DNA from 3 places in the Lactobacillus sp. RTP31084st1_F9_RTP31084_210423 genome. Region 1 is predicted to be linked to each of the others. Evidence: predicted binding sites of a transcription regulator. Region 1 holds the regulator's gene; each other region holds the start of a gene.
What was found. Region 1 encodes HrcA, which represses chaperone genes, less so after heat shock. Its sites were predicted from a motif close to TTAGCACTCNNNNNNNNNGAGTGCTAA; they were not measured.
Positions count from the first base shown of each region.

Region 1 (6,558 bases):
AATAAAGCGTATATCTCATTCTTCATAGAGATATACGCTTTTAACTTTTATTCTCCGTTTAATTTATCTTTTAAACGTTCAAAAAAGTTCTTTTCTTGAGGTGAAATATTTCCTCCACCAGCTTTAACATAATCAACTAAAGCTTCTTTTTGTTTATCGTTAATTTTCTTTGGAATAACAACCTTAACCGTTACTTCTTGATCTCCATTGCCAGTACCGTTAATCTTAGGAACGCCTTGACCACGTAACTTGAAGTTAGTGTTAGGTTGAGTCCCGGCTGGAATAGTCAAATCAACTGGTCCATGAACAGTGTTTACGCGAATTTTATCACCTAGAGCTGCTTGAGCAAAAGAAATCGGTGCTTCACTATAAATAGTTGTACCATTTCTTCTAAACTCTTTACTTGGTTTAACTCTAAAGACAATGTATAAATCTCCGTAAGGGCCACCATTCTTACCTGCTTCGCCTTGACCACTTAAGCGAATTTGTTGACCATTGTCAATACCAGCTGGGACTTTAACTTCAAGTGTTTGCTTTTTATCAACAGTTCCTTTACCATGGCAAGTTTGACATGGATGTTTAATGATCGTACCACGTCCACCACATTTATCACATGTAGTTTGCTGCTGGATAACTCCAAGTGGCGTTTGACGAGTTACAGTCATGACACCAGTTCCGTGACACTTGTCACAGGTAATTGGGTGAGTTCCCTTTTCAGCACCTGAACCATCACAAGTTGGGCAAACTTCACTTCTTGTGTAAGTAATATCTGTCTTCTTGCCTTTGATCGCATCCATGAAGTCAATTGTCATTGTATAATCCAAGTCTTGACCCTTTTGAGGAGCAGTTGGATCTACTCGACTTCGTCCACCACCAAAAGCTGAACCAAAGATATCACCAAAAATATCACCAAAATCACCAAAGCCTTGAGATGAATAACCACCTTGGCCACCAAAGCCACCATAACCTTGACCGCCAAAACCAGCTTGACCGTTTACACCGGCTTGACCAAATTGATCATATTGAGCCCTTTTTTGCTTATCATGCAGAACCTCGTATGCTTCATTTACTTCTTTGTATTTTTCTTCAGCGCCAGGTTCATGGTTTAAGTCTGGGTGATATTTTTTTGCCAGCCTGCGGTAAGCCTTGTTAATGTCGCTTTCACTAGCATTCTTATCAACACCCAGCACATCATAATAATCACGTTGTGCCATCTGAAAACTCCTTCATTCATAAAAGAAAAGAACTACAATCACGCAGTTCTTTTCTTGTTTGATTTAATTATAAATCTTTTTACTTGTCAGGGTCTACCTTGTGAAAGTCTCCATCAACAGTTGAACCACCTTGACCGTTGCTTGAGACATTATCATTATTTGGTTGACCACCTTGCGCTCCTTGAGGTCCAGCTTGACCAGCAGCACCTTGAGCACCACCGTTTTGTTGGTAAAGTTTAACAGCTAAATCTTGAGCAGCCTTTGATAAAGCTTCCTTCTTTTCTTTCATTTCATCCAAGTTGTTATCTTTTTGAGCTTTCTTCAAAGCATCCAAAGCATCTTGAACATTCTTGGTTTCAGTTTCAGGAACTTTACCCTTAGTTTCTTTCAAAGTCTTTTCAGTAGTAAAGATTAATTGATCTACTTCATTACGTAAATCAACTTCTTCCTTACTCTTCTTATCTTCTTCAGCATGCTCTTCAGCATCTTTTTGCATCTTCTTAATTTCTTCGTCTGATAGACCAGAAGAACTCTTAATGGTAATCTTTTGTTCCTTACCAGTACCCATATCCTTAGCAGAAACATTTACAATACCATTCTTGTCGATATCGAAAGTAACTTGAATTTGTGGAACACCACGTGGTGCTGGTGGAATATCAGTTAATTCAAAACGTCCTAAAGTCTTATCATCTGCTGCCATTGGACGTTCACCTTGAAGAACGTGAACATCAACAGCTGGTTGATTATCTGCTGCAGTTGAGAAGATTTGGCTCTTTGAAGTTGGGATAGTAGTGTTTCTATCAATTAACTTAGTGAAGACACCACCCATAGTTTCAATACCAAGTGATAATGGAGTGACATCAAGTAAAACGATATCCTTAACATCACCAGAAATAACACCACCTTGAATTGCTGCACCTAAAGCAACAGCTTCATCAGGGTTAATTGAGTGATCAGGTTCTTTTCCAGCCCATTCCTTAACAGCTTTTTGAACTGCAGGAATACGAGTTGAACCACCATTCAAAATAACTTTGTCAATATCACTTACGCTCAAGCCAGCATCACTTAATGCATTGTCAAAAGCAATCTTAGTCTTTTGAACTAAGTCATCAGTTAATTCATCAAACTTAGCACGAGTTAAATCAGCTTCAAGGTGAAGAGGACCAGCTTCTCCAGCAGAAATGAATGGAAGTGAAATGTGAGTTGATGAAACGCCAGATAAGTCTTTCTTAGCCTTTTCAGCAGCATCCTTTAAACGTTGTAATGCCATCTTATCATTAGATAAGTCAACACCATTTTCTTCCTTAAAGTTTTGGATTAACCAATCCATAATTCTCTTATCGAAGTCATCACCACCAAGGTGAGTATCACCATTAGTTGATAATACTTGGAAGACACCATCACCTAGTTGCAAGATGGAAACATCAAAAGTCCCACCACCAAGGTCATATACTAAAACTTTTTCATCATTTTCATCTTTATCAAGACCATATGCTAAAGCAGAAGCTGTTGGTTCGTTGATAATTCTTTGAACATTTAAACCAGCAATCTTTCCGGCATCTTTAGTAGCTTGACGTTGTGCGTCATTGAAATAAGCAGGAACAGTGATAACTGCATCAGTTACCTTTTCACCTAAGTAATCTTCAGAAAACTTTTTAATGTATTGCAAAATAAAGGCTGAAATTTCTTGTGGAGTATATTCCTTGTCGCCAACCTTAACCTTGTAACCTTCTTCACCCATATGGCTCTTAATTGAAACAATAGTGTTAGGGTTAGTAATAGCTTGACGCTTAGCAACTTCCCCAACTTGAATTTCACCATTCTTAAAGGCAACTACAGAAGGAGTCGTACGGTTACCTTCTGGGTTAGTAATAATCTTAGGTTCTTTTCCTTCAAGTACGGCAACAGCTGAGTTAGTCGTACCTAAGTCAATACCAATAACTTTTGACATATATGTAACTTCCTTTCTTATTGAGCCACTACAACCATTGCTGGTCTTAATGTTCTATCTTTATATTGATATCCTTTTTGTAAAACTTTAACTACGTGATCCTTTTGATCATCATTTTCTGCTGCAACAGTTTGAACAGCTTGATGTAGTGCAGGGTCAAAAGTTTCACCTTCGGCTTTGATTTCAGTGATTCCTTGATCTTTCATTGATTTAACTAATGAGTCAAGTGTCATCTGAACACCCTTTTGGAGTTGCTTAGCTGCCTCATCATCTGCTTTAACAGCTAACGCGCGTTCTAAGTTATCCATTGCTGGCAAAACTTCTTTAGCGAGGCTTTGAGATTCATATTTAATCAATTGCGCACGCTCTTTTGCATAACGTGCTTGCATATTCTGAATCTCAGCTTCACTACGTAGATATTTATCTTCAAGATCCTTATTCTTAGCTCTCAATTCAGCGATTTCTTTTTCATAATCTTTTGCTGGATTTTCCTTAACTTCCTCTTTCGGAGTTGCTTTTGGATCTTTCTTTGGTGCCTTATCTGGGGTCACCTCGTCTTTTAAATCTTTTTCATGCGGAAACTCTTCTTTACTCACAGCTAACCTCCTTACTTAAATCTACCATAATAATCTAACAATTTCTTTGCTAGTTCATTCCTAAAATACTCGAGTAATCCGATCATCTGCGAGTATGGCATGTTAGTTGGTCCAAGTAATGCTATTGTTCCTTTACCATATTTACCAACGCTATATTGTGCAGTCAACAAACTATAATCTTCAAGTAGATCTGATTGTAATTCAGAACCTAACTTAACTTGAACTTTCGACTTTGAATCATTCTTAATTTCATCTTTAGGATTAAAACCAATCAAGCTTGAAATAGCATCATTTTGATCAATTAATTTGTAGAGAGATTTAACTTTAGCTAAATCGTCACTTTCATAATTACTCAAAAGATTAATCTGACCATCCACATACATTTGCTCACTAGCAGCATCCTTAATAACATCTTGAAGCAAATCCAAAATTTCAGGTGCTGATCCACCAGCAACTAGATGGTCTGCAATTCTCTTAAGTAACACTTCATTAACTGAACTAAGTGGCTTTCCAACTAATTGATCATTAATTAGTCGAACTGCTTTTTCAATCTCTTCCCCATTTGTATGATGAGGTAACGTGTAGATTTGATTCTTTACATTACCGTCATCCGTAACTAATATTGCCATCACTTGATGGCTTGAAAGGGGAACGATCCTAAAACCAGTTACTTTAACCGAGCGAGTTTCAGGACCCGCTGCAAAAGCAGTGTAGTTAGTTAAATCAGACAGAATTTTTGCAGCTTCTTGTACGATTTCATTAACTTGTTGAAAGGGTTGGTCTAATTGATAAATAATTCGATTATAGACGGATGCTGGTATTTTTACGGGATTAATCAAATGATCTAAGTAATATCGATAACCAGCAGTTGAAGGAATTCTACCACTTGAAGAATGAGTCTTCTCAAGTAGTCCCTTTTCCTCTAGTGCCGCCATTTCATTTCGAACTGTAGCACTTGAAACCTTGACAGGCAGTTGATTCATCACGGTCTTAGAACCTACTGGCTCATGAGACTGAGTAAAGTCCATAATAATAGTCTTTAAAATAAGTTCTTGCCGTTCAGTCAACATTTTCTCGCCCCCATCATTAGCACTCTTCTTCCTCTTGTGCTAACAATTAATATGATACCATAACTTAGCAATTGTGCAAGCAGAGTGCTAATTAAATTTGTTTTTTATAAAAAAAGGTAAGCAACAAGTGCTTACCTTAATCATTTAATTGGTAGTCTAATTACAGTTTTACGCCTTTCAGTCTTAGTTCTCCTTGGATCACTTAAATATATTTCATGATGATAGCGTGGATTTTGAATATCTATCTGATAATTTTCTTTTTTTACAAATCGATGTATCTCTTCAATTGTCGCTGGCTCATCATCATAACTACCAATGTGCATTACCTGAGCGCAAAGTCCTTCATCATAAGTAAAGAATTTAACTTGAGAAAAATCTTGCTTTTTCTTCTCAGTAGCTGTCTTAACTGCCCAATTAAATTCTTTTTCTGTAACAAAATCAGGCAGTCGAATCATCGATATCCAGGCGAAGTTCTCCTTGTGAGCATAATCAATTTTTTGCTTATCTTTTGACCACCATAGTCCTTCAAGTGGTGGCACTACATAATCAAAATATCCTGGAATTTTATGCTCACTTTTTTTGCTCATCTTGATAGTATAGGCAAGCCCATAAAGTAATTCTAACGCCTTGTGATAAGTCCCATCTTCCTGATTAGGATCTCCACTTCCTGAAACTGCGATGTAATTCATTTTAGGAACCTTAATAATTTCAGGTTGCTTTTTTGGATGATACAAATTTTTATATTCTTTTTTATAATCAAATGCCATTTTTATTCTTTCTATACAATCTGCTAGTCATCTACCTTTAATTTTATCCGTTTACTTGCTACTTGACTAATAAAATACTCATCATGCTCAACTAAAAGCATCGCTGGTTTAACCTTCTTTAAAACATCAATTAATTGATCTTGGTTAAACACATCTAGGTAATTTGCTGGCTCATCCCACAGATAAAGGTCAGCCTCTTCAACTAATGACTTAGCAATGGCCACTCTTTTTTGCTGCCCCATACTCATTTCTTCAATTCTCGTCTCAAAACTTGTTCTAGGAAAACCCATTTTTCTAAGCATATTAAGCATTTTCTCATAAGACAAATGTTCCTTTTGAACAAATTCTGCCAAAGTGCCTGAATATTCTACAAAATTTTGTGGTAAATAGGAAATTTTTAAACCATTAGTTAAACTTAAAATTCCTTGATAAGTTACATCTATATTTTTATTTAAAACACTTTTCAAAAAAGTAGATTTTCCCGATCCATTTTTTCCCTCAAGGGAAACAATTCCTCGTTTTTTAACAATTAAATTTAGGTCTTTAAATAACTTTTTATCTTGAACTTTCAAATCTAAATGCCGAGTTTCTAATAAAGTCGAGTGATAGTTTGGTTGAAAATTCATCTCTAATTCTGGCACAGATTCAACATTCCTTATTAAACCTTTTCTATCTTGGATATCTTTATTCATCCTTCTTTCAATATTTTTTGATCTTTTCATTATCTTAGCAGCCTTATGACCAAAAAATCCCTTATTAATATCTGCATGAATTTCATTCTTATGTGCACTAGCTTTTTTATTATTTTCTGATTGAAGTGAATATCCTTTAATACGCTGTCTACTTGCATTTAAAGTTTTAATTTGACCACGGAGTTTTTCATTTTTCTCCCGGTTAAACTTATCACGCTTCTCTTTAGTATCTTCATAGCTTGCATAATTTCCCTGATATAAATGAATC
Region 1 covers NZ_JBCOVH010000001.1:725,378-731,935, forward strand. Annotated here, with positions in the region: gene dnaJ (molecular chaperone DnaJ) at 48-1,214, opposite strand; gene dnaK (molecular chaperone DnaK) at 1,294-3,165, opposite strand; gene grpE (nucleotide exchange factor GrpE) at 3,183-3,761, opposite strand; gene hrcA (heat-inducible transcriptional repressor HrcA) at 3,773-4,831, opposite strand; gene AB5359_RS03610 (GyrI-like domain-containing protein) at 4,972-5,598, opposite strand; gene abc-f (ribosomal protection-like ABC-F family protein) at 5,622-6,558, opposite strand, start outside.

Region 2 (6,558 bases), on a different contig from region 1:
GTTCCATTGGCTAGATAGAAGGTATCATAGACTTCTAAACAAGGATCTCCTTCTTTTAATTCAAGGTATTTTGCCTCATCAGCAGTTAATTTTCTAACACGCATATACTTATCAGAAAACCGAATTTCTTTCTTTAGTCCTTCTCGGATGTAATCAAAAATTGAGCCTTCTGCGATTTCTTTACTCATGAAGGGAATTATACTTTTACGATAATATGACTCTTCTAAGACAAAGGGCTTACCATCTTGCTTGCGCAATCTTTTAATAAAGTAGCATTCTTCATTAGAATGAAGATGTTCACTGATTGGCTTAGGTGCCTTCTTCTCCGAAAACTCGATTACTTCCGTAGTCGGCTTTTTTAATACATGGGCAAAACCAGCATTGTCTGTTAGAGACATATAACCATCTTGCCCGGTAGGCCTAACAAAGACGCCCGACCCTTGCACCTTATAGACAATCCCTCGCTGTGTAAGTAAAGTAATTGCCTGCAAAATAGTTGACTTTCCGACTTGATATTTCTTCATTAAGTCAGTTATAGTTGGCAATTTATCACCATGATGAAGTTGCTCTTTATTAATATAATCTTTTATTTTATCCGCAACTAATTCATATTTCTTCATTATTTACATCCCTAAATGAAAAATTCTCATAGTTATATTCTAACTATGAGAATTTTCAAAGTCTATATTTTATAATTAAGCTTTCTCAGCACCAGCTTGCTCTTTCTTAAGCAATTCATTGTCGTAATGCTTAATGAATGGGTACCAAATTAAGAATGCAACTACAGCATTGACTAAAGCTAAAACAGCACCTTGCCAACTAGCAGTGGCCATCATACCACCAAGACCTACAGGAATTGGCCATGGTTGTTGAACAATAATCTTAGGTACTAAGTGAGTTGCAATAGCTGCATAAGCAACCATTGAACAAGTCATAGGTGCTAGTAAGAATGGAATAAATAAACGTACGTTATAAACAATTGGCAAACCAAATAGTAAAGGTTCGTTAATGTTAAATACAGCAGGAACAGCTTCAAGTTTACCAAGTTCTCGTAATTGTTTAGATCTTGAAGCAAAGGCCATCCAAAGTGCCATACCTAAAGTAGCACCAGAACCACCCATGATTACGAATGCGTTTGAGAATTCACCAGCAAAGACATAGTGAGCACCCGAAGCATTAGCAGCCATGTTTGATAAAACAATTGCTTGGTAGAAACTTGAAATAATAGTCGCACCGTGAATACCAAACCACCATAAGAAGTGAATCAGGAAGAAGATAATCAAAACTCCCCACCAGGTATTAGCAATGTTTGAAACAAATGAGAATGGAATAAACAATAATTGGAAAATATCTGTACCAAGAACAATTAAGATAACGTCAATTAAAGCAATGACAATCGCAATCACAAAACCAGGAATCAAAGCAGTAAATGAGTTAGCAACACCTGATGGAACAGATGCTGGCATCTTAATCCGCCAATTATGCTTAATACAGAAACGATAAATTTGAACAGTTAACCAGGCAACGATTAAACCAGTAAAGATACCTGTAGCACCGATTCTAGTTAAACCTGAACCAGAAATACCATAACCACCAGCAATAACATTGTCTTTCTTAAAAATGTTAACAAAGACAGTGTTACCGCCTTTCCATACTAATTGTGGAACAGTAATGAATAAACCCATTAAAGTTAAGAAAACTGCGTTCAATGGATCAAGTAATAAGTTTTCTTCTTTGCGGTAAATATCTGCATAGTTGTAAGCAAATGATCCAGCAAAGTAAATTGCGATGATCCCCATTGTGGCGTTGTAAATAACAGTATAAATATTGTTAAAACGTCCAAATGTATTATTGTAAAAATCTACAAATCCTTTAGCAGTAATAACTTGAGTTAAAACTGTTAAGACCAAAAACATTGATCCAATGATAGAAAAGGCAATAATCGAATAACCAGCACCCATAATTGCACGTACAAAACGTGAACCTGAGAACTTGCCTAGTATCTTCATCATTTTATCTTTAAATGATGGTTGCGCAGTGTCAGACATAGTACATCCCCCTCAATTTGTCCTACTGTCTATTACTTTCAAATGTCTTAATTGCTCGTGCATATTTGTCGCGACCATTTTGAATGTTACTAATTCTTCTTAAGATCAAAATGGAACCTAGCATTCCAATTACTAAAATCGTAACAATTACATTTGCGACATCATTTGTAGTCATAAAAGGAAATAGAAGCTTTCCAAATGGTAAATAGCAACCTATAGCAAAGATTACATTTGCACCTAGCTGCAGTTGATAATAAAGTTTCGTAAATTTCAAATCAGTATTTCTCACATTCCATTTACTTACTTGCTCAACTGAAGCTACTAATAATAAAACAAACAATAATCCCGAAATTATCGAAGCAACAATATCTTTGTAGCAAATTGCAAAAACTAACCAAAATAGATTAGTGAATAAGAACGCCGCAGAAAAATAACGAATCATTAAATAGCGGCTAAAATTTATAGATCTTACACTCATGTCATGTTTCTTTTGTTCTAAACTCTGATCTTTTTTAGTCATTATTGTATCTGCCCTTTCAATATTGTTCCCGAACAATTCAGACAACACCTGTATAATACTACTAATTGAAAACGGTTGCAACAATAAAAACTGTTTTATTATAAAAATAAAATTCTATACTTTTTAACTTTACAAGCGAGTTTTTAATTTGTAGAATGAACTTCGAAAACGCTTACTTTAGAAAGGATGTATTGAATATGACTGGATACACTATGCCAAAAGGCTTTTTATGGGGCGGCGCTGTTGCTGCCCACCAACTTGAAGGTGCATGGAATGAAGACGGGAAAGGAATGTCAGTTGCCGATGTAATGACTGTAGGATCCGCAACTAAACCACGTGAAATCACAGATGGCGTCATCCCTGGTAAGAACTACCCTAACCATGATGCTATTGATTTTTACCACCATTACAAGGGCGATATCAAATTAATGGCTGAAATGGGGTTTAAAGCTTTTCGTACTTCAATTGCTTGGACTAGAATTTTTCCTAAGGGCGACGAAAAAGAACCTAATGAAGCAGGTCTTAAATTCTATGATGACTTATTTGACGAATGCCACAAATACGGTATTGAACCTGTAATCACTCTTTCTCACTTTGAAATTCCTTATCACTTAGTTAAAGAATATGGCGGTTTCACTAATCGTAAATTAATTGACTACTTTGTTCGCTTTGCTCGCGTATGCTTCAAGCGTTACAAGAACAAGGTTAAGTACTGGATGACCTTTAACGAAATTGACAACCAATCTAGTTTTAACAATGACTTCTTGATGGCAACTAACTCCGGAATTTTATTCAAGAATGGAATGGGCGATAAAGAAAAAGAAGCAGCAATGTATCAAGCAGCTCACTATGAATTAGTTGCTTCTGCTTTAGCAGTTAAAGAAGGACACAAGATTAATCCAGACTTCCAAATTGGCTGTATGATTAATTACTCACCTGTTCGGCCTTTAACTCCATCTTCAGACGATGTCTTACTTGCTGATAAGTTTGAACAAAGACGTGACTTCTTCTCTGACGTTCACGTTAATGGTGAATATCCAAATGCAGTTGAAGACTACATTGAAAGAAATGGCTACCGTCCAGATATTACTGAAGAAGATAAGATTGCCTTAAAGGAAGGTACTGTTGATTACGTTGGCTTTTCATACTACCAATCAACTACTGTCTCAAGTAAGAAAGTTAAACCTGATGAGTTAACTGACTTACAAGAAGCAATTGTTGAAAATCCTACATTGCAACGTAGTGACTGGGGTTGGGAAATCGATCCAGAAGGTTTAAGAATTTCTCTTAACCACTTAACTGATCGCTACCACAAGCCACTCTTTATTGTTGAAAATGGTCTTGGTGCTTATGACAAACGCGAAGCTGATGGCTCAGTTCATGACCCATATAGAATCGATTACTTAAGAAAGCACATTGAACAAATGGAAAAGGCTGTCGTTTTAGATGGTGTTGACTTGATGGGTTATCTTCCTTGGGGATGCATTGACTTAGTATCAGCTGGAACTGGTCAAATGGACAAGCGTTATGGCTTTATTTACGTTGATAAAAATGACAAGGGTGAAGGAACACTTGAGCGTTCAAAGAAAGATTCCTTTGACTGGTACAAGAAAGTTATTGAATCTAACGGCAAAGACTTAGACTAATCATGAAAAATAGGATCTAGAATTACTCTAAATCCTATTTTTTTGTGCTAAAATTAGCACTTTGTCAATTAGAGTGCTAAATATTTTACATTCTATTCTGACCTACTACAATAGAAAGTGTAGAGAGCGTAATGGAAGGAAGTTTTATTATGGCAAACGAAATGATGAAGAATCGTAACAATGATAATATGATGGATCAATTAAGCGATTGGTTTAGTTTTCCAAAAGACTTTTTTGACGATAGTTCAATTAAGAACATTATGCAATCTGATGTAGCTGAAACAGACAAGGACTATATCGTTAAAGTCGACATGCCAGGAATGGATAGGAAAGACATTAAAGTTTCTTATAAAGATGGCATCTTGAATGTTTCAGGTAGCCGCGACTCATTTGACAACTTAGATGACAAGAATGGCAACCTTATTCACCGTGAAAGAAGCGTTGGTCACATTCAAAGAAGCTATCGTATTCCTGATGTTGATTCTAAAGAAATTTCTGCTAAGGACATCGACGGCGTTTTAACCATTACCTTGCCAAAATTAACTGAAGAAGACAAAGAAAACACAATCACAATTGAATAAATTTGATTGCTTACAAAAAAGGCATCCCGCAAAGCGAGGTGCTTTTTAATTTACTGCAATAATTTTTACATCATAACTTCCAGCTGGTGCTTCAACAGTTACTGTTGCACCAGCTTTTTGCTTCATTAAGGCCTGTCCTAAAGGAGAATCAAAAGATATTTTTCCTTTAGCCAGGTCTGCTTCCATTCTACCAACAATCCGGTATTCTTCCGCATCATCATCACCTTCAAAAAGCAGTTTTACATTTGAACCTAAATCAATTGTGCCACTTTTATCTTTTTGAATAATTTCTGAATATCTTAATTGTTTATCTAGATAACGCAGTCGACTCTGCAAATGCCCTAATTCCATCTTAGCAGTCGTATATTCTGAATTTTCTGACAAGTCTCCCATACTACGAGCTTCTTGCAAAATTTTAATTCTACGTGGTCGATCTTTTTTTAAACGGGCTATCTCGTCTTTAATTTCTTGATAGCCTTCTGGCGTCATTTTTTGATAGTAAACCATTATTTAACCTTAACATCGTTTCCGGTAAGAATGTCTTGCTTGTAAAGTTCACCATTCTTGACTGAATAATGACCAACAATTGTTCCAGTTGACTTTTCAGCTAAAGAGTATTGACCATTGCCACCATCAATTAAGGTAAAGTTGTCTGGACCATAATTACTTGAATAACCATGCTCTTTAATTGTGTCAGAAACCATCTTGTTAAACATGGCATCTGAAGCATTATGAGATGATGATGCATTTTGACTATTACCATTAGTTTGGGTGTTAGATGCAGCTGAATTTGATGCATTGTTCGAATTAGTTGATCCAGTTGAATCAGAAGAATTGTTAGAGTCAGTTGATTTGTTCTTATTAGTCTTTTTGCTGGTAGTATTACTTGAATTTTCACTACTCTTATCGCTCTTCTTATCAGAATTAGTAGTTTCTGAATCATCAGTATCTACATCAGTCTTATCTTTCTTAGTAGTGTGTTTCTTAGCCTTATGACTCTTCTTGTGACTTGTCTTACTGCTTTTTGCTTCGTTATTAGTACTAGATTGATTGGCACTATTGCTGCAACCTACAGCAAGAAGCATTGTCATTAGGGTAATTCCTGATACAAAAATATTCTTTTTCATAGTTCTTACCTCCGATATTATTATCAATATTATACTTCATATTGTCCCTTGTCATACTTATGAAAGCTACTTTCATTCAACAAAATTAGTGTATTAAGTCGTCATTTGCTGTATAGTAAAGATAATGAAAAACATGATAAAAAAATTAAAGGAGTGTAAAATTACATGTCTCATGAATTAACCCTACAAGAAATTGATCAATTCCGTAATGACTTTGATAATTCACGCAATGAAGTTGTTTCTCGCGCAGCAATGCGTTCCGGTGTTTTAGAAGCTTCATTTAACCCAACAGTTACTAACCGCTTAAATGATGTTTTCTCTGTTGAAGTGGAAACTGATAATGTTACTAACCAAATGCAATCAGGACGTTGCTGGTTATTTGCTACTTTAAACACCTTACGTCATGACTTTGGTAAAAAGTATAAGGCTAAGAACTTCACTTTATCTCAAGCATATAACTTCTTCTGGGATAAAATTGAACGTGCAAATATCTTCTACGACGCAATCATTGATTCTGCTGATAAGCCATTAGATGATCGTACTGTTAAAGCATATATGAATTTTGCCGGTTCAGATGGTGGTCAATGGGCAATGGCTGCTTCACTAGTTAAGAAGTACGGTGTTGTCCCAACTAAT
Region 2 covers NZ_JBCOVH010000002.1:184,193-190,750, reverse strand. Annotated here, with positions in the region: gene AB5359_RS06165 (GntR family transcriptional regulator) at 1-620, opposite strand, end outside; gene celB (PTS cellobiose transporter subunit IIC) at 696-2,048, opposite strand; gene AB5359_RS06155 (hypothetical protein) at 2,071-2,568, opposite strand; gene AB5359_RS06150 (6-phospho-beta-glucosidase) at 2,766-4,214, shown strand; gene AB5359_RS06145 (Hsp20/alpha crystallin family protein) at 4,364-4,795, shown strand; gene greA (transcription elongation factor GreA) at 4,841-5,302, opposite strand; gene AB5359_RS06135 (hypothetical protein) at 5,302-5,922, opposite strand; gene AB5359_RS06130 (C1 family peptidase) at 6,088-6,558, shown strand, end outside.
Region 2: the regulator HrcA is predicted to act here: its motif matches at 4,268-4,294, upstream of AB5359_RS06145 (Hsp20/alpha crystallin family protein).

Region 3 (6,558 bases), on a different contig from region 1:
GTTAGGGCCGATAATAGCAACGCGGTCATTCTTATTGACTTGGAAGTCGATATCGGAAACCATTACCTTATCAGGATAGCCGATCGTCAGATCCTTAGCGATCAGTACTTCTTTTCCAGAAGGACGTTCGCTAGTGAAGTTAATACGAACTTTTTGCTTGTGCTTAGGTGGCTTGATACGCTCCATCTTGTCCAAAACTTTACGCCGGCTTTGGGCGCGTTTAGTAGTAGAAGCACGAACTAGGTTCTTTTGAATGAACTCTTCTTCCTTTTTAATCTTTTCTTGCTGTTTTTCATAAGCGGCTTCTTGCTGGCTATCCATCAATTCACGTTCTTTAACGTATTGACTGTAATTACCCTTGAAAGTAGTCAGCTTTCCAAAGTTCAGTTCAAAAATTTGATTAGCTAAGTGATCTAAGAAGTACTGGTCGTGAGAAACAGTAATAATTGCGCCTTGATAATTCTTTAGGAACGTTTCTAACCAATCTAAAGTGTCTAAGTCAAGGTAGTTAGTAGGTTCGTCAAGCAGCAGTACTGGTGGCTTTTGTAAAAGCAATTTAACAAAGGCAAGTCGTGTCTTTTCACCGCCAGAAAGGGTGCCAATTACCTTATTCCAAGTATTTTCTTTAAAATTAAAACCGTTAAGAATACTCTTAATTTCAGCCTGGTGGGTAAAGCCGCCTTCTTGTTCGAAGTCGTAAGCTAATTGATCATACCGCTTGAGCAAGTCTTCATCTTCGGGATGGTCGGCAATTTGCTCTTGCATTTTAGTGATTTTTTTATTTTTTTCGATTAAATCATTAAAGACAGTAAGCATTTCATCCCAGATTGTTTTGTCTTCATCGAGGCCATTTTCCTGAGCGATGTAGCCGACTTTTAATCCCTTATTAATAGTAAATTGACCACTAGTTGGTTCTTGTTGACCAGTCATGATCTTTAATAAGGTAGTTTTTCCGGCTCCGTTAGGTCCAACAAGACCGATTCTGGCATTGTCAGGAACCGAGAAAGAAATGTTACTGAAGATAATATTGCCTCCAAAACGTTGTTCGAGGTCTTGAGCTTGTGCAATAATCATAATTATTTTCTCCTAGTGCTTATTTTAACATAGTGAATCTTTTAAATTTTATGAAAATATGACCTTTGTGAAAATTGTTTCTTGATTTATCCTTAAAGAATGCCTATTATTAGTTTGATTAGTAAATATTTCACATTCGTATTTATAAAAGAAAGAGGCCTCTTAATGGATGAAATTAAGATTCCTAAGGCTACTGCCAGACGCTTGCCGCTATATTATCGCTATTTAATCTTTTTAAATGATGAAGGAAAAGAAAAAGTGTCCTCAACTGAACTTGCGGAAGCAGTTCAAGTTGACAGTGCTTCAATTCGTCGTGATTTTTCTTACTTTGGTGCCTTAGGTAAGCGTGGCTATGGCTATGATGTTAAGAACTTGCTTAATTTCTTTAAAAAGATTTTGAACCAAGATACTTTAACTAACGTTGCCTTAGTTGGTGTTGGTAATATGGGACATGCGCTTTTGAATTATAACTTCAAGCGTACTAATAATATCAGAATTAGCGCTGCTTTTGACATTAATCCTGAAATTACTGGAACAATTATGTCAGGTGTGCCTGTTTATGATATGAGTGAAATGAAGAAGCAGCTTCGTGAGCAACAAATTACGATTGCAATCCTTTGTGTACCGCAAACAGCAGCGCAAAAGACTGCCAATGAAATGTTTGATGCTGGGATTAAAGGGATCATGAACTTTACGCCACTTCGTTTATCTGCACCTTCTAGGGTTCGTGTACAAAATGTTGACTTGGCAACTGAACTTCAAACTTTAATCTATTTCCTGGATTCAGATAAAGATAAGAACAAAAAATAATTTACTATTAATATTGCTTTTGCACAAGCTTAATTAGGCTTGTGTATTTTTTATACATTTTTATTTGTAATCAGAAAGAAAATAATTTTAAGATAAATAGGCATAGAATTTTTAAATTTAGAAATAAGGTAGATAAAATGATTAAAAAAATGGCAGTTTATTGTGGTGCACGCTCAGGTAACCGCCCTGAATATGCTAAAGCTGCTTATGAATTTGGTAAAAAAATGGTAGACCACCAGATCGAGCTAGTCTATGGCGGAGGCAAGTATGGTTTAATGCGAGCCGTTGCTGATGGAGTTTTAGAAAATGGCGGTATTGTTCATGGCATTATTACTGAAGAATTAAAAGATCGTGGTGCAGCTTACGATAAGGTGCAAGATTTTCGCGTGGTCCCAAGTATGGATAAGCGAAAAGATACGATGATGAACTTGGCTGATGGGATGGTAGCTCTTCCTGGCAGTATTGGTACTTTAGAAGAAATAAGTCAAGCTATTTCTTGGACTGCAATTGGCGATAATGCTAAGCCCGTTGCTTTTTATAACTATGCTGGTTTTTATGATTATTTAGATAAGTTGTTGAAGCGCATGAATCAGGATGATTTTTTAGAAAATATTTACTTAGATACGGTCTATTTTGGAACTGATTTTGATAAGATTTTGCAGTTTATGGAGGATTATCAGGCTCCGGCTTATCGTGAATATTGATTTATTAAACTAAAGAAGCATAATCTAAATTTCCCCCTCGTATTTAGGTTCATGCTTCTTTTTTTGACCACTTAGAACTTTAAAATGACCGCTTAGTCAATTTCACTAGATTTTAATCTTATATTCATGTTTAATATAAATATCAAGAACGAAACAAGGAAGTGAGAATTGTGAAAGTTAAGCTTGAACTTGATCCAGATCAGCAAGAGACAGAAATAACGATTCATGCTAAAAGCTTAACGCCTGAAGTAGAAAGAATATATCATCAACTTCAAACTGATTCAGAACATCCTGATCAAATTGAGGGGATGATGGACAATACTTCTTATTATTTAAGTATTAACAATATTCTCTTTTTTGAAACAGACGCTAAGCAGGTAATGGCGCATACGACGAGGAATGCATATTTTGTTAAGTATAAATTATATGAACTAGAAAACTTATTAAGTGGACAGTTCATGCGAGTATCGAGATCGACTATTTTAAATTTAGATCAGATCTACGCTGTTACTAAATCGATTTCTAATTGTCAGATTAAGTTTCATGATTCCTATAAGACAGTCTATGTTTCAAGAAGATATTACCGAGATTTAAATGAAAGATTAAAAGAGAGAAGGGCATTATCATGAGAAAGGCCAGTTTTGGAAGAATTCTTTGGGGGTTAGGTTTACTTGCGGCAGCTGCGTTTTTGGTTTTAGATCAGCTCCACTTGATGCCATTAGAATTAGGCTTTTGGGCAATTTTTTGGACAGTAGTCTTTGGAGCAACCTTAATCACTTCTTTAATTAATAAAAGTTTAGGCGGCAGCATCTTTTCAATTGCTTTCCTATTAATCATTTATGCTAAACCACTTCATATTGAACGTATTGTTCCTTGGACAGTACTTTTAGCAGCATTCTTAATTTGGGGAGGTTTGAGATTAATCTTCAAAAAAAGCTGGAAGCCGACTGTGATTATCAATGGTGAAAAAGTTAATGCTAATTGGTCAGACCTGAAGGCACCACATAAATTTAAGGCTGAGCATGTATTTTCTGATACGTCTAGTTCAGATAATGATGACAATATTGTGATTAGCGAAAAGTTGTCTTCTACTTCACGTTATGTTCATTCGCAACACTTAGAAACGGTGACTGTGAATGTTTCAATGGGAGATGTTAATGTATATCTTGATTCAGCTAAGCCTGCTGGGGATGAAGTACTTGCTAACATCAATATGTCGATGGGAGATATAAATATTTACATTCCAACTTCTTGGAGAGTTGATGATCAACTTGAACATAAATTTGGTGATTTTACTATTGATGGTGATCAGCCAGCAGAAGGTCCAACATTAGTACTTCAAGGTCGTGCTAATATGGGGGATGTTACTATTAAGAGAGTTTAGAACTAGAAAAGTCAATCAGCTCTAATTTGAAGTAAAAATTAATTTGCTGTAAAATACTTGTAGTAAAGAAATACTTGTAGTATAAAAAAGAGAGCTACTGAGAATAGCTCTCTGAAGCACAAGCCGCTAAAAGTGCGGTGGCAAAATTATTATTAGCAAACTAAAAAGTCGCTATCAAACTCGGCCAAAAGTTATGGAGCGGTTTTTTTTGTTTGCTTATTTTTTCTTCCACAAATCGTGGATAGCCTTTATGAGCTTTTTTACGGCTTTTACCAACTTGGTCATATCTCGCACCAGCTTTACCAATAACAAGACAATACAATCCAAGAGCCCAATAAAGACATAGACAGCGCCAAGTAAGGCAACCATCAAGCAAAGTGTACCTCCTTTCAGTAAGATTCTGAACAATAGCTATTACACCATTGGCATCATCTCCTTAAACGAAAGTACCACCGCATATTTAACTTTTTGTGCTTGTTTAATTTTATCAAAAATTACAGACAATCCATATTGAATTTTTAAATAAATATTAAGTAAATTAGCACTTTTTAGCACTCAAACAATAAAAGTGCTAATTTTTGTGTCTAAATACTTGCTTTTCTTTTATAAACAAGGTACTATCGTAAATGTAAGTTAGCACTTATGAGATATGAGTGCTAAGTGATGTAATAATAGATTAAATATGTACAGGAGGGACTAACGTGTTACAACCAATTGGTGATCGCGTGATCGTTAAAGTAAAAGACGAAGAAGAAGAAAAAGTTGGAGGCATTGTCCTGGCTTCTAACGCTAAAGAAAAGCCTCAAATGGGTGAAATTATTGCCGTAGGAAATGGTAAGCGCAACGCAAACGGCGACTTAATTCCTATGTCAGTTGCAAAAGGTGAAACAGTATTCTTTGATAAATACTCTGGCACTAACTTGAAATACGAAGGCGAAAAGTACTTAGTACTTCGTGAAAGCGACTTATTAGCTGTCGTTAAGTAATTAAATTAGAAATAAAAGGTGGCATATAAATATGGCTAAAGACATTAAATTTTCTGAAAATGCAAGACGCTCATTATTAAAGGGTGTTGATAAATTAGCAGACACTGTTAAGACAACTTTAGGACCTAAGGGTAGAAATGTTGTTTTGGAAAAGAGCTATGGTGCTCCTGACATTACTAACGATGGTGTTACTATCGCTAAGAGTATTGACTTAGAAGATCACTTTGAAAACATGGGTGCAAAGCTTGTTTCTGAAGCTGCACAAAAGACTAACGATATTGCTGGTGACGGTACTACTACTGCTACTGTTTTAACTCAAGCAATTGTTCGTGAAGGTATGAAGAACGTTACTGCTGGTGCTAACCCAGTTGGTATTCGTCGCGGTATTGAAACTGCTACTAAGGCAGCTGTTGACGAATTACACAAGATCAGTCACAAGGTAAGCACCAAGGATGAAATTGCTCAAGTTGCTTCTGTTTCATCAGCTTCAACTGAAGTTGGTAACTTAATTGCTGACGCAATGGAAAAAGTTGGTCACGATGGTGTTATCACAATTGAAGAATCAAAGGGTATTGATACTGAACTTTCAGTAGTTGAAGGTATGCAATTCGATCGTGGTTACTTATCACAATACATGGTAACTGATAACGATAAGATGGAAGCAGACTTAGACAACCCTTACATTTTAATTACTGACAAGAAGATTTCTAACATTCAAGACATCTTGCCATTACTTCAAGAAATCGTTCAACAAGGTAAGAGTTTGTTAATCATTGCTGATGATGTTGATGGTGAAGCTCTTCCAACTCTTGTTTTGAACAAGATCCGTGGTACTTTCAATGTTGTTGCTGTTAAGGCTCCTGGCTTTGGCGATCGTCGTAAGGCAATGCTTGAAGATATCGCTATTTTAACTGGTGGTACTGTAATTTCTTCAGACTTAGGTCTTGAATTAAAGGACACTAAGATTGATCAATTAGGTAAGGCTGGCAAGGTCACTGTAACTAAGGATTCAACTACTATTGTTGAAGGTGCTGGCTCAAAGGATGCTATTAGTGAACGTGTTGACCAAATTAAGAAGCAAATTGCTGACACTACTTCAGACTTTGACCGTGAGAAGTTACAAGAACGTCTTGCTAAGCTTGCTGGTGGTGTTGCTGTTATCAAGGTTGGTGCTGCGACTGAAACTGAATTAAAGGAAAGAAAGTACAGAATCGAAGATGCCTTGAACGCAACCCGTGCCGCTGTTGAAGAAGGTTACGTTGCTGGTGGTGGTACTGCATTAGTTGATGTTATGAAGTCCATTCAAGGTAATGTTAAGGGCGATAGCCAAGACGCACAAACTGGTGTAAACATCGTTATGAAAGCTTTAGGTGCTCCTGTACGTCAAATTGCTGAAAATGCTGGTAAAGACGGTGCTGTTATCTTAGATCACTTAGAACATGAAGACCCAGAAATTGGTTACAATGCTGCAACTGACAAGTGGGAAAACATGGTTAAGGCTGGTATCATCGACCCAACTAAGGTAACTCGTTCAGCCCTTCAAAATGCTGCTTCAATTGCTGCTTTGTTGTTAACTACTGAAGCTGTCGTTGCTGATGCT
Region 3 covers NZ_JBCOVH010000002.1:376,718-383,275, forward strand. Annotated here, with positions in the region: gene AB5359_RS07205 (ABC-F family ATP-binding cassette domain-containing protein) at 1-1,074, opposite strand, end outside; gene AB5359_RS07210 (redox-sensing transcriptional repressor Rex) at 1,240-1,884, shown strand; gene AB5359_RS07215 (TIGR00730 family Rossman fold protein) at 2,022-2,588, shown strand; gene AB5359_RS07220 (LytTR family DNA-binding domain-containing protein) at 2,759-3,217, shown strand; gene AB5359_RS07225 (hypothetical protein) at 3,214-3,972, shown strand; gene groES (co-chaperone GroES) at 4,674-4,958, shown strand; gene groL (chaperonin GroEL) at 4,990-6,558, shown strand, end outside.
Region 3: the regulator HrcA is predicted to act here: its motif matches at 4,521-4,547, upstream of groES (co-chaperone GroES).